2 regions of the Peribacillus sp. FSL R5-0717 genome follow, and region 2 is predicted to be linked to the other one. Evidence: riboswitches for the same ligand, from Rfam matches in the RefSeq annotation. Region 2 holds a riboswitch; the other holds the start of a gene.
What was found. Region 2 has a riboswitch for lysine ahead of dapA (4-hydroxy-tetrahydrodipicolinate synthase). Riboswitches for the same ligand answer to the same signal wherever they lie in the genome.
Positions count from the first base shown of each region.

Region 1: another riboswitch for lysine. It lies ahead of NYE65_RS04775 (aspartate kinase); the one in region 2 lies ahead of dapA (4-hydroxy-tetrahydrodipicolinate synthase).

Region 1 covers NZ_JBBOOF010000001.1:980,173-988,339, forward strand. Annotated here, with positions in the region: gene NYE65_RS04770 (YslB family protein) at 1-409, shown strand, start outside; gene NYE65_RS04775 (aspartate kinase) at 473-1,705, opposite strand; lysine riboswitch at 1,795-1,971, opposite strand; gene uvrC (excinuclease ABC subunit UvrC) at 2,033-3,805, opposite strand; gene trxA (thioredoxin) at 3,909-4,223, opposite strand; gene NYE65_RS04790 (electron transfer flavoprotein subunit alpha/FixB family protein) at 4,431-5,408, opposite strand; gene NYE65_RS04795 (electron transfer flavoprotein subunit beta/FixA family protein) at 5,478-6,251, opposite strand; gene NYE65_RS04800 (enoyl-CoA hydratase) at 6,374-7,147, opposite strand; gene NYE65_RS04805 (TetR/AcrR family transcriptional regulator) at 7,273-7,860, opposite strand; gene NYE65_RS04810 (hypothetical protein) at 7,857-7,979, opposite strand; gene NYE65_RS04815 (long-chain-fatty-acid--CoA ligase) at 8,063-8,167, opposite strand, start outside.
Region 2 covers NZ_JBBOOF010000001.1:1,720,832-1,728,998, forward strand. Annotated here, with positions in the region: gene NYE65_RS08325 (spore germination protein) at 1-1,393, opposite strand, end outside; lysine riboswitch at 1,764-1,942, shown strand; gene dapA (4-hydroxy-tetrahydrodipicolinate synthase) at 2,076-2,972, shown strand; gene NYE65_RS08335 (D-2-hydroxyacid dehydrogenase) at 3,101-4,063, shown strand; gene NYE65_RS08340 (VOC family protein) at 4,355-4,774, opposite strand; gene NYE65_RS08345 (carbon-nitrogen hydrolase family protein) at 5,119-5,877, opposite strand; gene NYE65_RS08350 (VanW family protein) at 6,102-7,013, opposite strand; gene NYE65_RS08355 (hypothetical protein) at 7,042-7,896, opposite strand.

The sequences.
Region 1 (8,167 bases), 740 kb from region 2:
AGAATTCAAAGTTCCAGCTTTCGGGTACGAATTAATCAGAGAAGTTCTATTGAACGATATTCTCGGAAAAGACTCTAATCAAATCCTCTATTGGGCAGGTAAACAATTAGCAAGAAAATTCCCATTGAATGGCGATCAGGAACTGATTGAATTTTTCCAAAGCGCTGGATGGGGCAATCTGGAAATCTTGAAGTATACGAAACACGAGATGCAATTATCCCTCACGGGTGAAATAATCAGCCGCCGCCTGGATTTACACCCTGATTGTCACTTCCAGCTTGAAGCCGGTTTCCTTGCCGAGCAGTTTTCACTGCAAAAAAAATTCCTCAGCGAATCAACGGAAGAAATCAAACGCCGCGCAAAAAAAGTGATATTCACCATCCAATGGGATCCCAGAGATCCAATCTAATGAGCCCTGAAAACAGACTTACCCTTTTTACCGGAAGTCTGTTTTTTATTGGACTCCTGACACTTAAGCTAGCACATTTGCATGCTGACCAAGTTTAAATGCTTCATGAAGGGATTCAACCGCCTTCACCATTTCCTTTTCATTGACGACGGTCGAAACTTTAATTTCCGATGTGCTGACCATTTTCACCTGGATGCCTGTATTGGCCATCACTTCAAACATTTCGGCAGCCACTCCCGGATTGGATACCATACCAGAACCGACGATGGACACTTTGGCCAATCCGCTCTCCGTTTCGACCCGGTCGAATCCCAATTGTTCTTTATTATTTTCCAGAACGATCAAGGCCGCTTCCGTATCTTCACTTTTTGTGGAAAAAGATAGATTCGTCGTATCCTCGGCAGTCATGCTTTGAATGATGATGTCCACATTGATCCGGTTTTTCGCAAGCGTCGTGAAGATCGTGGATAATGCACCAAGTGATTGGGGCAAACCATATATCGTGACCCTCGTAATACTGTCTTCAAAAGCAATGCCGCGTACAATTAAGTTTTCTTCCATAGTTGCTTCCTCCTCTATGATCGTACCTGATTCTCTCTCCATGCTTGAACGGACTTCAAGCGGAATTTGATAATTTTTTGCATATTCGACAGCCCTTGGGTGAAGGACGCCCGCCCCCAGGTTGGCAAGTTCCAGCATTTCATCGTAAGAAATGGATTGGAGTTTTCGCGCGCCTTTTATGTAGCGTGGGTCCGTTGTGAAAACACCCGTTACATCTGTATAAATATCGCATCTATCCGCATTAAGCGCTGCTGCGATGGCAACTGCCGTCGTATCGGAACCGCCTCGCCCTAAGGTAGTGATTTCCCCATTTGCATCGTTACCCTGGAAACCGGCTACGACCACTATTTTCTTCTCCTGAAGCTGGGCTTGGATCCTCGTGGCATCGATGTTTAAAATCCGGGCATTCCCATGAACGGATTCCGTTTGCATGCCAGCCTGCCAGCCGGTATACGAAATGGCTTCATGTCCTTCTTCAATCAATGCCATCGTTAACAGGGAAATCGTTACCTGTTCCCCAGTCGTCAATAGCATATCCATTTCCCTCTTGCTTGGGGATCCGGAAATATCACGCGCCATTGAAACCAATTGGTCCGTTGTTTTCCCCATAGCTGAAACAACGACGACAACCTCATTTCCTTTCTTCGCTTCCTCGATTACCCGATTGGCAACATTTTTGATTTTTTCTACGCTACCGACGGATGTTCCGCCGAATTTTTGAACGATTAATGCCATCCTCATGCACCCTCTCTACTTTTTAGGCAATAAAAAAAGCAATGAGAAATATCTCATTGCTGTGGTCACATATCTTAATACTGTAATCACAGTGAGATAGCTCTCCAGGGTATAAACCCTGACAATCCGCCATTTATTAAATGTCGGACCAGGAGGACAAGGTATGAGTCTTGTCTTCCTTCGGCGGCGTCCCCTTTCAAAACCTTTCATGGAAGCTCATACTTCTCCAGGTTTTTACTCTTGAATTCCGCACCTCTATCAGCACTTTTAAGTTGTCTAGTTAAAAATTCCTTTTAATCATAGCATAGAGATTTATCGGTAGCAAGATTATTCTTGTAATTTTCTAACGATTCCCTCGGCTACCCCTTTTGGCATGCCAGCTTCCATGATTTCCTCGGCCGTCGCCTCTTTGATTTTCTTCAATGATCCAAAATGCCTTAATAATTGCTTCCTTCGCTTTTCCCCGACTCCTGGAATATCATCAAGCTGGGAGTGAACCGCATTTTTCCCGCGTAGCTGGCGATGAAACGTAATCGCGAACCGATGCACTTCATCCTGAATTCTTTGTAATAGGTAAAATTCCTGGCTCCTTGAATCAAGAGGTACAAGTTCAAGCGGATTTCCGATCATCAATTGCGAGGTCCTATGCTTTTCATCCTTAATGAGGCCTGAAAGTGGAATATCCAAGCCTAATTCATTTTCCAGAATATCCCGTACCGCTTCGACATGTCCCTTTCCGCCATCAATGATGATCAAGTCCGGAAGCGGCAGCCCTTCTTTCAATACTCGTGAATACCTTCTTCTGACCACTTCACGCATCGATTCATAATCATCAGGTCCCTGGACAGTCTTGATCTTATATTTTCGGTACTCTCTTTTTTCCGGCTTCCCATCAATGAACACGACTAAAGCGGAAACGGGGTCACTTCCCTGGATATTGGAGTTATCGAAAGCTTCAATTCGATGCGGGGTGTAGATACCCAGTTGTTTCCCGAGGTTTTCCACCGCATTGATCGTTCTTTCTTCATCCCTCTCAATCAAAGAGAATTTTTCCTGAAGGGCGATGGAGGCATTTTTATTCGCCAATTTAAGCATGTCTTTTTTCGCTCCCCGTTTCGGGTGAATCGTTTTGACACCAAGCAGCCCTTCGGCCATTTCGGCATCCACAGATTCAGGCAGCAAGATTTCCTTTGGTTTAAAGTGGTTCGTAATCTCGTAAAACTGACCGAGGAATGTAAGAAGTTCCTGTTCGGGTTCATCGTAGACCGGAAAAAGCGAAACATCCCTTTCTATCAATTTACCCTGCCGGACAAAAAATACCTGAACGCACATCCAGCCTTTATCATAGGCAAAGCCAAATACATCCCTGTCGATGAAATCGGTCGTCATCATTTTCTGCTTCTCCATCGTAATATCGATGTGGGCAATCTTGTCACGGAACTCCTTGGCCCTCTCGAAATCGAGTTCTTCCGATGCCTCCAGCATTTTTTCAGTCAGTTCTTTTTTTATTTCAGTATGCCCGCCGTTCAAGAACCGGTTGATATCATCGACCATTTTTTTATATTCCTGTTCCTCTACATCATATACACATGGGGCCAGGCACTGACCAAGGTGATAGTAGAGACAAACGCGATCCGGTAACGTATTGCATTTTCTTAGGGGATAGATGCGGTCGAGCAATTTTTTCGTTTCGTTAGCTGCAAATGCATTCGGATAAGGACCGAAATATTTCCCTTTGTCTTTTTTGACTTTTCGCGTAATGATTAGACGCGGGTGGCGTTCCGCAGTCAGCTTGATGAAAGGATACGTCTTATCATCCTTTAGCATGACATTATATTTTGGGTCATGTTTTTTGATTAAGTTCAACTCTAAAATAAGAGCCTCGATATTGGAAGAGGTGACAATGTATTCGAAATCCTCAATCTCGTTCACGAGTCGAAATGTTTTACCATCGTGAGATCCCGTAAAATAAGAGCGGACACGATTTTTCAACACTTTCGCTTTGCCTACATATATGATCGTTCCCTGACGATCTTTCATTAAATAACAACCAGGTTGATCGGGAAGAAGGGCAAGTTTATTCTTTATTTGTTGATTCATGCATTCAGCCTCCTGTTCTCCCATTTTTACAATCATTATATATCAAGATAGCGAAAAAAGCTTCAAGTCCGCAGACTTGAAGCTTTTTTTAGCTATCTTACTATTACGCGTGTTTTGCAATAAGTTCAGCAAGTGCTTCTTTAGGTTGGAAACCAACAACCTTATCGACCACTTCACCGTCTTTAAGGACGATTAATGTCGGGATGCTCATCACACCGAATTTTCCAGCTGTTTCTTGATTTTCATCTACATCCACTTTTACGATTTTTGCTGTATCGCCAATTTCAGTATCAAGCTCTTGAAGAACAGGAGCGATCATTTTACAAGGTCCACACCATGGAGCCCAAAAGTCTACAAGAACGACACCTTCGCTAGTATCTGTTGTGAAAGTTTGGTCAGTTGCATTTACAATAGCCATATATATTTCCTCCTCAAATTTACTCAAATAACTAAAAACAGTATACCACTGTTGCTCAAATCGATGCTAATATTTTGCTTCAGTGGTAGGATGTCCAAAAAAAAAGTAACTATGCAGGCAAAAAAACCTCCCCATTAGCGCAAACAAAGGGGCAAGACATGTATCGGCTTATGCCGAATGTCTTGCCCCTCATCTGTATTATTTCTATTACGCGTTAACTTTAAGTTTTTTGAATTCTTCCGTAAGTAATGGAACGACTTCGAAAAGATCTCCGACAATTCCATAATCAGCCACATTGAATATGTTAGCTTCCGGGTCTTTATTGATGGCAACGATAACCTTGGAGTTGGACATTCCCGCTAAATGCTGGATCGCACCGGAAATTCCGCAGGCGATATAAAGATCAGGTGTTACGACTTTACCCGTTTGCCCGATTTGTAATGAGTAATCGCAATAGTCTGCATCACATGCTCCCCGGGAAGCTCCTACTGCTCCGCCAAGAACCTGTGCCAGTTCCTTTAATGGTTCAAAACCATCTTCACTTTTCACGCCACGGCCACCCGCGATGATTACTTTCGCTTCTGAAAGGTCGACCCCTTCACTGGCTTTTCTAACAACATCCTTAATGATTGTCCGTAAGTCCTTAATATCCACACTTAATGTAGAAACATCACCAGAGCGGGACTCATCTTTCGCTAATGGTTCGATATTGTTAGGACGGATTGTCGCGAAAATCACGCCAGCTGTAACAATTTTCTTTTCAAATGCTTTACCAGAATATATCGGGCGGGTGAAAACGATATTTCCGCCTTCTTCTTCAATGGATGTAACGTCGGAAATCAATCCTGATTCAAGTTTTCCAGCCAATTTAGGTGCAAGGTCTTTTCCTAAGGCTGTATGTCCAAAGAAAATTCCTTCCGGCTTTTCCTGCTCGATGACGGCAAGCAAGCTTTGCGCATATCCATCTGAAGTATATTGTTTCAATTGATCATTTTCGACTGCAATAACCCGGTCTGCACCATACTGGATCAATTCATTACCGAAATCCTGAACACTGTCACCAACTAAAACACCAACGATTTCCCCGCCATCCGCTGCAAGCTTAGCCGCACCGATAGCTTCAAATGATACATTTCTTAGTGAACCATCACGAACTTCGCCCAATACAAGAAACTTTCTAGCCATTTATAAAAACCTCCTGTGCTCTATTTTTCTTTTTGTCGTGTGTTGTTGTTTTGAGATGTACCGTATCGATTAAATCACTTTTGCTTCACTGCGTAATAACTGAACAAGCTCGGTAACTTGAGCACTGATTTCCCCGTCCAAAACTTTTCCAGCTTCTTTTTTAGCAGGAAGGTAAATTTCAATCGTTTTTGTTTTGGCCTCAACATCGTCCTCTTCCAAATCCAGGTCATCCAATTCCAATTCTTCAAGCGGTTTTTTCTTTGCCTTCATGATTCCTGGCAATGAAGGATAACGTGGCTCATTTAGCCCTTGTTGCGCTGTCACCAATAATGGAAGAGAGGCTTCGATCGTTTCAGAGTCCCCTTCGACATCACGGATAACGCTTACATTTCCATTTTCTATGTCCAATTTAGTAATGGTTGTAATATAAGGAATTCCCAAAATTTCGGCAACGCGTGGTCCCACTTGACCAGAGCCGCCATCGATTGCAACGTTCCCTGCAATGATTAGATCCGCATTTTTATCTTTTAAGTATTCGCCAATAATTTTGGCAGTCGTGAATTGGTCGCCATTTTCTATGTCGTCTTCTATATTTATCAATACAGCTTTGTCAGCACCCATTGCCAGCGCTGTGCGTAATTGCTTTTCAGCCTCTTCTGTTCCGACAGAAATAACCGTTACTTCGCCGCCTTGTGCATCACGCACCTGGATTGCTTCTTCAACTGCATACTCATCGTATGGATTAATGATGAATTCTGCCCCATCCTCATTGATTTTCCCGTTGGATAGTGTAATTTTTTCTTCTGTATCAAATGTTCTTTTCAGCAGTACATAAATGTTCACGATAATACCTCCCGAATAATTTGAGTTTTGAAGATTATGAATTTTATTGATATATAGTAATGTTCTACAGATTTCACCAAAATCCTGCATGATATATAAAAATAGTTATTTAAACCGAAACATCATTTCCCTTTGAATACAGCTTCCCTTTTTTCAATGAAAGCGGCGATTCCTTCTTGTGCATCGGCAGTATCGAAAGCCTGACCAAAGAGGGCAGCTTCCCTTTCCACACCTTTATGGTAGGAATCATGCTTGGAATAATTCAATAACTCAATGGCCGCCTTTAATGCCAGTGGGCTCTTCTTGGCAATTTTATTGGCTAGATCCTTAGCTTTTGGAATCAGTTCTTCATCCGTGAAGGCATGATTCGCCAATCCGCATTGCACAGCTTCGGTGCCTGAAATCGGTTCACTTGTAAACAGCATTTCAGCTGCCTTTGCCATGCCTACGTAACGAGGAAGACGTTGGGTCCCAGCAAATCCGGGGATTAAGCCCAACTGCAGCTCAGGCAAACCAAGTTTAGCCCTTTCGGTGACTAAGCGGATGTGGCAGGCCATAGCCAGCTCCAATCCTCCGCCAAGCGCCGCTCCATGGATGGCTGCAATGACCGGTTTTGGAAAAGATTCGATTTTCTCAAATACAGATTGACCATTCTTGGTCAGCTTCTCGAAAGCTTTCCCGTTTTTCACTTCCGTAAACTCTTTAATGTCCGCTCCTGCAGAGAAGAATCTTCCTTCACCATGAAGAAGGACAACCCGTACGGCTTCGTCTTTCCCAATTTGATCGAATGCCTGTGAAAGCTCTCCGATGATAGCCGAAGAAAGTGCATTTGCTGGTGCATGATCAATCGTTATAAAAGCCACATGATTTTCGACAGAAAGCTTAAGATATTCCATATCAATCCCTCCAGGCATGATAGTCAAACTTTTTTGATAATTCTCTATGTATCACTTCCAGTTAAAGCTGGAAGTTGAATTAACCGATTCTTTCGAGGATGGCTAGCCATCCTCTATTTAAATCGTTAACTTTTCAGGCCACAGCCGCCAATCAGCAGGCGGTGAACGTCTGGTGCAAGGTCAGGAAGCGAATACTTTTGCTCATTCATGACCCAAGTCGTCACAGTTTCATCAATCGTTCCAAAAATCATCTGCCTGGCAAGTAAATTATTTAAATCAGGCAGGAATTCGCCGTTCTCTTTTCCTTCTATAATGATCTGATCGATTAAATTTAAATACCCTCTTAACACATCATTGATCCTAAGGCGCAATTCTTTATTCGACTGTCTTAATTCCAACTGAGTGACAATTGCTAAATTCACGTCTTCTGAAAGGTTTTGAAAATGTTTTTGGATGAGCACATGCAGTTTTTCCGAAGCAGTGGTCTTTCCTTTTATCTCTTCTTCGATCTGTTCCACAAAATACCCCATCTTTTCATGGAATAATGATATTAAGATATCTTCTTTATTTTTAAAATAAAGATAAATGGTGCCATCCGCTACGCCTGCCTGTTTGGCGATTTTGGATACTTGGGCTTGATAGTAACCGTTTTGGGCAATGACAATAACGGCCGCATCAATAATTTGATTATACTTTGGTCTGTTGCTTTTCACTGGATGTCCCCTTTCAGAAAAATGAATGAACCATCATTCATATTTCTATCATAAAATGATGACCCTTTACTGTCAAGCAAAACCTTATATAAGGCTTCTGACATTTCACTTCTGTTCATTGTACAGCCACCATCCATAGATTGTCCAGCTGTTCTGCAAAACGGAGCCCTCTTCCGCTGCTCCGTTAAAAGGGGGTGCTTGTTTAAGCTTCTTTTCTTTCCTCGGATATTTTTTTCTTTTCTTCCTCGATAAGGACTCTTCTCAGGATCTTCCCTATCGTCGTTTTAGGAAGTTCATCCCTGAATTC
Region 2 (8,167 bases):
AAAATGGTAAACGAATCAAGGCATCCCGCATATCATAAATCCTTGGCGGATATAATGGTTCAAGAAATGGCCTCCCTAAGGAACTTATCCTCAGTAAATGCACAAGCAAAAAACAAAAACTGATAGCTATACCCAATAATCCTAAAAAATAAGCCATGAGTAGGAGAGGAAATCGAATTAAGCGAATGGTATTACCCATTTGATAAACAGGTGTAGTAAAAGAACCAAGAGCCGACAATGCAACAAGAATTAATAATACATTACTCGTTAGCCCTGCTTCAACAGATGCCGTCCCAATTACAATACCACCTACGATACCTATTGTTTGACCTACTTTAGTCGGCAGTCTAGCTCCTGCCTCCCTGAGAAGTTCGATGGCTAATTCCAAGATTAATGCTTCTAAAATCGGTGGAAATGGAATTCCGCTACGAGAAATCACAAGCGTACTGACTAAATCCTTTGGGATCAACTCATAATGATAAGTGAGAACTGCGACATATATGGGGGTCATTAGGATGGAAAACAATACAGCAAAAAAACGAATAAGCCTAAAGAATGAGGCAATCGTCCAGTTGAGAAAATAATCTTCGAATGCCGCAAAGTATTCAAAGAATGTGGAGGGCCCAAGTAAGCCATGTGGAGCTCCATCCACCAAGATCACTACTTTGCCTTCTCCTAGTACCGCAGCCAATCGATCAGGTCGTTCCGTATCGATAAATTGAGGAAAAGGAGAATTTTTATTATCTTCAATCATTTGTGAAATATAGGAGCTATCAATTATTTGGTTAACCCTTAAATCAGATATGCGCTGTATGACGGTTTCTACATTCTCGCTATTTGCAATTCCTTCTATATGAAGCACAGCTACTCTTGTTTTGGATAACTTCCCAACAATAATTTCTTCAACAGCAAGTTCTGCAATTGGAAGCCGTTTTCGGATTAAATATAAATTCGTATCAAGTGATTCGACCAGTGCCTCTTTCGGACCGACAACACTGAACTCTACCTCTGGCAGTGTAACTTGCCTCGAAGTGTTATTTGCTGCTTTAACTAAAACTGCCTGATCAGATTTATTTAATGTTATGGCTATATAACCCATTAACAGCTGACTTTGTAGTTCAGCAGGATTTTTTGTAAAAACAAGCCCCTCTATTGGCAAGTTGTGTACAAGCTCCTCCAGAGTTGAAGAATTTGTATGTAAAAAAGGAAGGAGGTCTCTATGCATTATATCTTTATCAATTAATGTATCGAAAAAAGATACACAGTATATTTCATTTTCAAAATTGAGTGTAAAGCTTGTGAAGTCCTTGGACTTTTGCAGATGTTCGAGTACATCAGTGAAGTCTGTAGATTTATGATTTTCTTGCTTTTTAAAGAATGAATATCTTTTCAATAGACTCCACTCCTTTGATTGTAAGATATGGATATTATTAACGAATGGTAGGATTTTATACGCACGAATACTTAGTTGAAATAACTGATTAAAATTAGCGGCCAACTGTAATTTTTCAATATATTTATTAGTGAGTTTTAATCGGATAAATGAAAAAGAATCATTAAAGGGAGTTGTATTGTCTACTACTCCCTCGTCCATTGAATATTTGTTCAGCCTATAACGAATAAAGATGAATCCACCCCAATACTCTAGCCATCCCCATAGATTTCTAGCATTCTTAAAAAACTTCATAATTAGGCTTGCAACAGAATGGATTCCCTGTTATATTACAATCAATTAAATATTTTCTTACTTCGAAATTTTTTGAAGTGAGGATAGAGGAGCAAAGACCATTAGTACACATTTTGAGGAGAATGAGATCCTATGACTATTGTGGAAAGGGGAATTTGCCGAAGCGGAAAGAATCTCATGTTCTTGAAGCTGGTTCTGCTATTGAATAAATACAGGACTGTCATATAGGAAACTATATGGAGGGCTATCTTATGCGCGGAAACATTTTTTGGTAAATATTGTTTCTACTGCAGCAGCGAATCCTCGTTGTTGCTTTTTTGCGTTTACTCCTGAATGGCCCTAACCACCTCTGAATATTTTTAAAAATTATACAAAAGGGTGTGAAGTTATGAATTTTGGCCAAGTTTTAACCGCAATGGTTACCCCGTTCAATCATAATGAAGAGGTTGATTTTAATGCTACGAGAACTTTAGTAAACCATTTGATTGCTAATGGTTCTGATGGATTAGTAATAGCTGGTACAACTGGAGAATCCCCTACCTTAACTCAAGAAGAGAAAATAGATTTATTCAAATTTGTTGTAGATGTTGTTGATGGAAGAGTTCCAGTCATAGCTGGAACCGGCTCAAATAACACGAGAGCTTCCATCAGCTTAACAAAGCAAGCAGAGGCAGCAGGAGTCGACGGAATCATGCTCGTCACCCCCTACTATAACAAGCCTTCTCAAGAAGGATTATTTCAGCACTTTAGCGCTATAGCCCATTCAACATCATTACCGGTAATGCTTTATAATATTCCAGGACGAAGTGTTGTAAACATGTCAGTGGAGACGATTGTCAGCCTCTCAAAAATCAAGAATATCGTGGCAGTAAAAGAAGCAAGCGGTGACTTGGATGCCATGGCACAAATCATAAGCAAAACAACTAGTGATTTTACTTTGTACAGCGGCGATGATGGGTTGACATTACCAGTTTTAGCCATCGGTGGAACAGGCGTTGTTTCGGTTTCTTCACACATAATTGGTAATGAAATGCAAGAAATGATCAATAGCTTTAAAAATGGTGATGTCCTTGGCGCTGCCGCTGCACATCGTACACTTCTTCCAATCATGAAAGCATTATTTGCTGCACCAAGCCCGGGACCAGTAAAATCTGCATTAAATATGCGGGGGGTACATGTTGGAGGTGTCCGTTTACCATTGATCCCTTTAAACGATGAAGAAGAAAGAGCACTGCAAATAGTTCTACAGCCTAGTAACGCAGAAGCCATTTTATTAAATAAATAAAACTAATGATTCTGGAGAAATTTTAAAAAGCAGTGCATACTCGAAAGAAATGCACTGTTTTTTTATCCATGTATGACTCAGGAGAAAGAATTTATACTATATTTAAAGAATCAATAAGGAGAGAGCCAATGGGGGGTACACACAAACCAAACATTCTTGTATTTAGTTCTATTCAGTCAGAGGTCGATGCTTATGCTGATCATATCCGAAATAGTGGGTTTATATCGGTAAAGACAGCGAAAACTTTGGAGGAAGCAGAAAAATATTTACCCGGCACTGAAGTTATTTTGGGATGGAATTTCCCGACGCAATTACTAAGTAAACCAGTTGCCTCATCTGTTCGCTGGTTTCAATCAATGGGAGCCGGGGTCAATGATTTGATTGCAGACAAATCGATACCTCAAAACATTACAATAACTCGAATTATTGACCAATTTGGTGCTTACATCTCTGAATATGTATTTTCGTTTCTCTTGGACATAGTGAAAGACGGTCCTCGGATGAGACAATCGCAATTGGAGCGGAGATGGGATCCTTTCATTTCTGAAACTCTAAAGGGGAAAACAATCGGGGTGGCTGGACTTGGATCGATTGGCGCTGAACTTGTTCGTAAAGCCCGGGCATTTGATATGAATGTGCATGGGTTAAGCTTTAGTGGAAAACAAGCAACACTCGTGGATCTCCACTTTACTCCAGATCAATGGGATGAATTTGTAAAAGATCTGGATTATTTGGTCCTGACGCTTCCTTTAACGGATTCCACTTATCATATCATTAACCAGGACCTTCTTTTAGCGATGAAGCCCAACGCTTACCTTATCAACGTTGGCCGCGGAGCATTGATAGATGAAGGGGATTTACTATCTGTCATGCGAGCAGGACATCTACAGGGAGCAGTCCTCGATGTATTTGAGAAAGAACCGCTGCCAAAAGAACATGCCTTCTGGTCCATGCCGAATGTGTTTGTCACTTCCCACCTGTCAGGACCAAGTACGATTAACGAAGTGAGCAGCTTTTTCATAGAAAATTTAAGGCGATTTTCAAGTGAACAACCTTTAAGTGGAATGGTAGATCGGAATCGAGGGTATTAAACCCTTAAATAATATTTCAAACAGCCGCATTTTTCATCGGAGGAATGCGGCTTACATTTATTTAGCTTTATATTCCTTTTACAAATCAAAAAGCCCCTCACAAGAGATACTTTTTTTCGATGGAGATAACGCAAGAGTACCATCCATTTATTATCTCCTTATGTATATTTCCATGAGAAAAAGCTGCCTTAAATGACAGCTCCGATCAGTAAACGATTCTATAAATTGTATAAACAAACTAGTCATTCGAATAGTACAAACTGGACATGCTTTGGATGCCGGGAGCGCGGATCACGCTTTTCTGTTCGAATCCAGAACCTCCAAATAATGCTGATTGTACATAATTCCTAGGATATTCCCAAAGGGATCAATCACGGATGCAGTAATGAACCCCTGACCGCGAACTGTGGGTGCCTCGTGTTCTTTCGCTCCCATGGACAGCAGCTTCTCGAAAGTTGCTGTCACATCGTCGACGTGCCAGTACACGACAGCACCACCGGCCGAGCCGGTCGACGAACCACCAGGCGCGTAGCGGCTATCGATTAGGCCCAGCTCGTGCTGGTAGTCCCCGAGGCGAAACTCGGCATATCCCGGGCGTTCGAAGTATGGGTCGATACCCAGCAGCTCTGCGTACCACTTCTTTGCCGCCACTAGATCAGCCGCCCAAAAACTGACGGTGGTGAGTCCTCTTAATGTCTTTGTTTCGCTCATAATCGATTTCCTCCTCAATGTTGAGTAAGTAACTATACTTCAATATTTAGGGTCACCGGGTGATTTCCTATTTGCTGTTCCGATAGCGTCTATGCTGACAACAGTATGTCAGTGCAGGTGGATATTTCATCAAAAGTGGTTGAACATTTATTCCTTTGATTAACTTCGATTTACTTACGAATAAACCCTTCTCTTATTCAAGAAAATGTCCCAATTGTTGAACAAAGTTCAAACGCACTGTTGGACTAACCTGCCTCTAGCAATAAGAAAAAGCTGCCTTAATGACAGCTCCGTTTCTTCAGCTGGCGCACCCTATCTTTCAACAAGAGTTCGTGTAGTTCTCATTATATGTAATCGATCTCGAAATGAGTCGATAGTAAATCCATGCTTTGTAAATCCCATTCAAAGGTAAGTATGGCTGATTGTTTTGATTTATGAGTCAGGAGGGGTACACCATTTTTTATGATCATGCTTTCTGCATCCCAAAAACGGACCGTTTCGTCTTCGCCAGTACGATTACAGACTATTACGGGCAGCCCTGTTTCTAGTGACCTTTGTTCCCATTCTCCCTCCGGACCATGAAATCCGGGACCCCAAGAAGACGGTGCAAGTAATATTTCTGCTCCTTTTTCAGATAAGGTGCAAGCAATATCTTTGTTATATGCGTCTGCACAAATCATAATACCAACCTCAACATTGTCTGTTTTTATTGGCTCCAATACTTCCCCTGATGCTGACCAATCATCAATAACACTGATTTTTCTCTGTCTACCTATTAAATGACCTTTTTTATCTATGACAAACACAGAATTATACAACTCTCCGTCACTGCCTTTTTCAGGGCAGCCCAAAAATACAGTGCTTTTCAAATTCTTTAGTTTACTGCCCAAATTATTCATCCAAGCATCAGGTTGCTTGTTAATCCATCCAGTCCCAATCTTATGATTGAATTGAAGTCCGCTGACACATAGTTCGGGTGTTATAATCCATTCGGCATTTTTATTTGATGCACTATAAATGGCTTGTTCAATTAGTTTTTGGTTATGCTCCACATCACCAGCGATGGGCAATAGGTGCAGTAAAGCTATTTTTATTTTCCCCATAGTGATCTCCTAAACATCAACTTATATTATGGTCATGCTTGTAATGATTGTAGCATGGACATGAATTGGCTTGTTCAAGTAATCTGTCCCGAAAAAGAAAAAGCTGTTTCCTCCCCCATCTCTAAACAAGCCTTTGCTCCAATGAGCAAAGGCCGTTTTTACGAGTTTCTTCTATAATATAAACCAAATTTGCCTAAGGTGCCCCCAGTCGTATACGTGTACTTTTACGAACGAATAATTTGTTCTTTGGATATCTGCTTTGAAGCATCGGGAATCTTTCGTATTTTATAATTGATCATATCTGAAGAGTAAACCTTGATACTCACCATTCCTCCTTGGATTGTAGCCCGGATCAAGATCGGTTGATTGTATTTGTTTTTAAAACTAAAATCAGGCCCATACCAGCTTACTGTAGCATCGCGGCCAGATGGAACATACGGAACGCTCCTTGTATGGGAATAGCGTTGAACCGTTTGCAACCCTGCATTGTCGATAGCATTAAACAAGGTGGATGAAACCTGGCAAATCCCTCCGCCAATCCCTTCAGAAAACTCTCCTTTAACGATAACCCGAGCGAGCAAATATCCTTTTTCTACTGACCTCTTGCCAACAACTTGGTTAAAAGAAAAGACCTCTCCTGGAAACACGACATAATTATTAATGGCTTCAGTAGCAAGTGAGATATTATTTGAACGATTTTTATTGTTCACATTAAAATAGGTTCTATATTCACCTATCTTTTTTTCACGAATTTCCGCAAGCATTTCGCTGTCAACCTTTGGATGAATAGCAAGCAAAGGTACTTCTAGTTTGTATGATCTACTACTGTACAAAAAGGAATGAAATTGTTCTTTAAAGGCTTGATGGTATAGCTTGTAACCTACCCGCCCAGGTAGAATATTACCTTGTTTGTCCATTGTGGCATTTACAGGTTTTTGGTAAACTTGCCGGTCTATTTTTTTGACAAATTGATTGTATTTATCCTCGTCCACCATAGGAACATCCAGATAGGGCATCGTAATATCCGGATGGTTGACACTGGAAATCGTTTGTCCTTGGTGGGTTATCAATAAGCTTTCTGAAATATTCACTGGTTGAACGAATAGCAAAAGTCCGGCAATCCATGTTAATCTCATTTAATGCACCTCCTGGGTTGGTTAATTTTCACCTCAAGTCTTCATAAATTGCATCTTGATCAATAAACCAACGATCAGGCAAACTCTCCTTACGGATCATAAAATGCATAACCTTTTTTTCTTTGCCATCTTTCTTCTTATAAATAGCTACTTGAACGGGTACATCCACGAGAAATAGACCATTTAGCTGTTCAGGCGGTTGTCTTAAAGGGTCAATTACACCAAAATATGTAATATCTTTAACAAGTTTATTGACACGGTTAGGGTGACTCGGATTTGATAAGGTCATTGCTAATAATTCCTGATTTCCTTGATTAATGGCAATGGTAAAAATACGTATAAGTTCATAAGGATTCACGGTTTGTATATAATCATCAAGCTTACCAGCGGCTTTCAATATCATTAATTTATGAGAAAGATCTTCGTTTTTCAAACGATGCGTAATACTTCCAGAGAAATGAACACAAAAATGACCTGAAAAACCATTTGGGAGTGCACCAGCACCATGTGGCATTCCGTGCATGGATGCAGCAATCATTTGATTATTGATTAATACAATAATGGCTCTTCTGTTCCAACTCCATTTATTATTATAAATTTTCTTCATGATTTGAGTATCTTCTTTGGTTAATGGCTGTACATCGGCATGATGGCTGCCTGCCCTTCGTTGTACCTTAAATGATAAACCAGTTTCAATATCGATTATGGTAAAATTTGTTTTATCAGGAATAATGTTATTTACAATCTCCCAAGGTAACATCTCAATTTTAAAACTTATAGGTCCTTCTTCATCTTCCCATTCCATTGCATAGACCGACTGATCGACCATTAAGACAAATATAAAAATAGCGATAATTACTTGATATAATGTATTGTTTTTCATTTGGCCTCTCCTGCATTTTTTCTTATTATTTCAGGACATAATAAATTGAATACCTTTGAAAATTTGGAAATTCTTCAAATTAAGCTAAAAAGGCTCAGACATGCTAGTAATGATGTTCTAATATGTACTTTTGATATCCCTAATCCGGTAACTTAGAAACTACACAAGATGCCATGCGGCCTGCTCCAAGGAAAAATAAAAGACATGATATACAAAAAAGAAAACATCAGTGGGATTGATAATCTCACTGATGTAAGGCTTGCCTCTTATA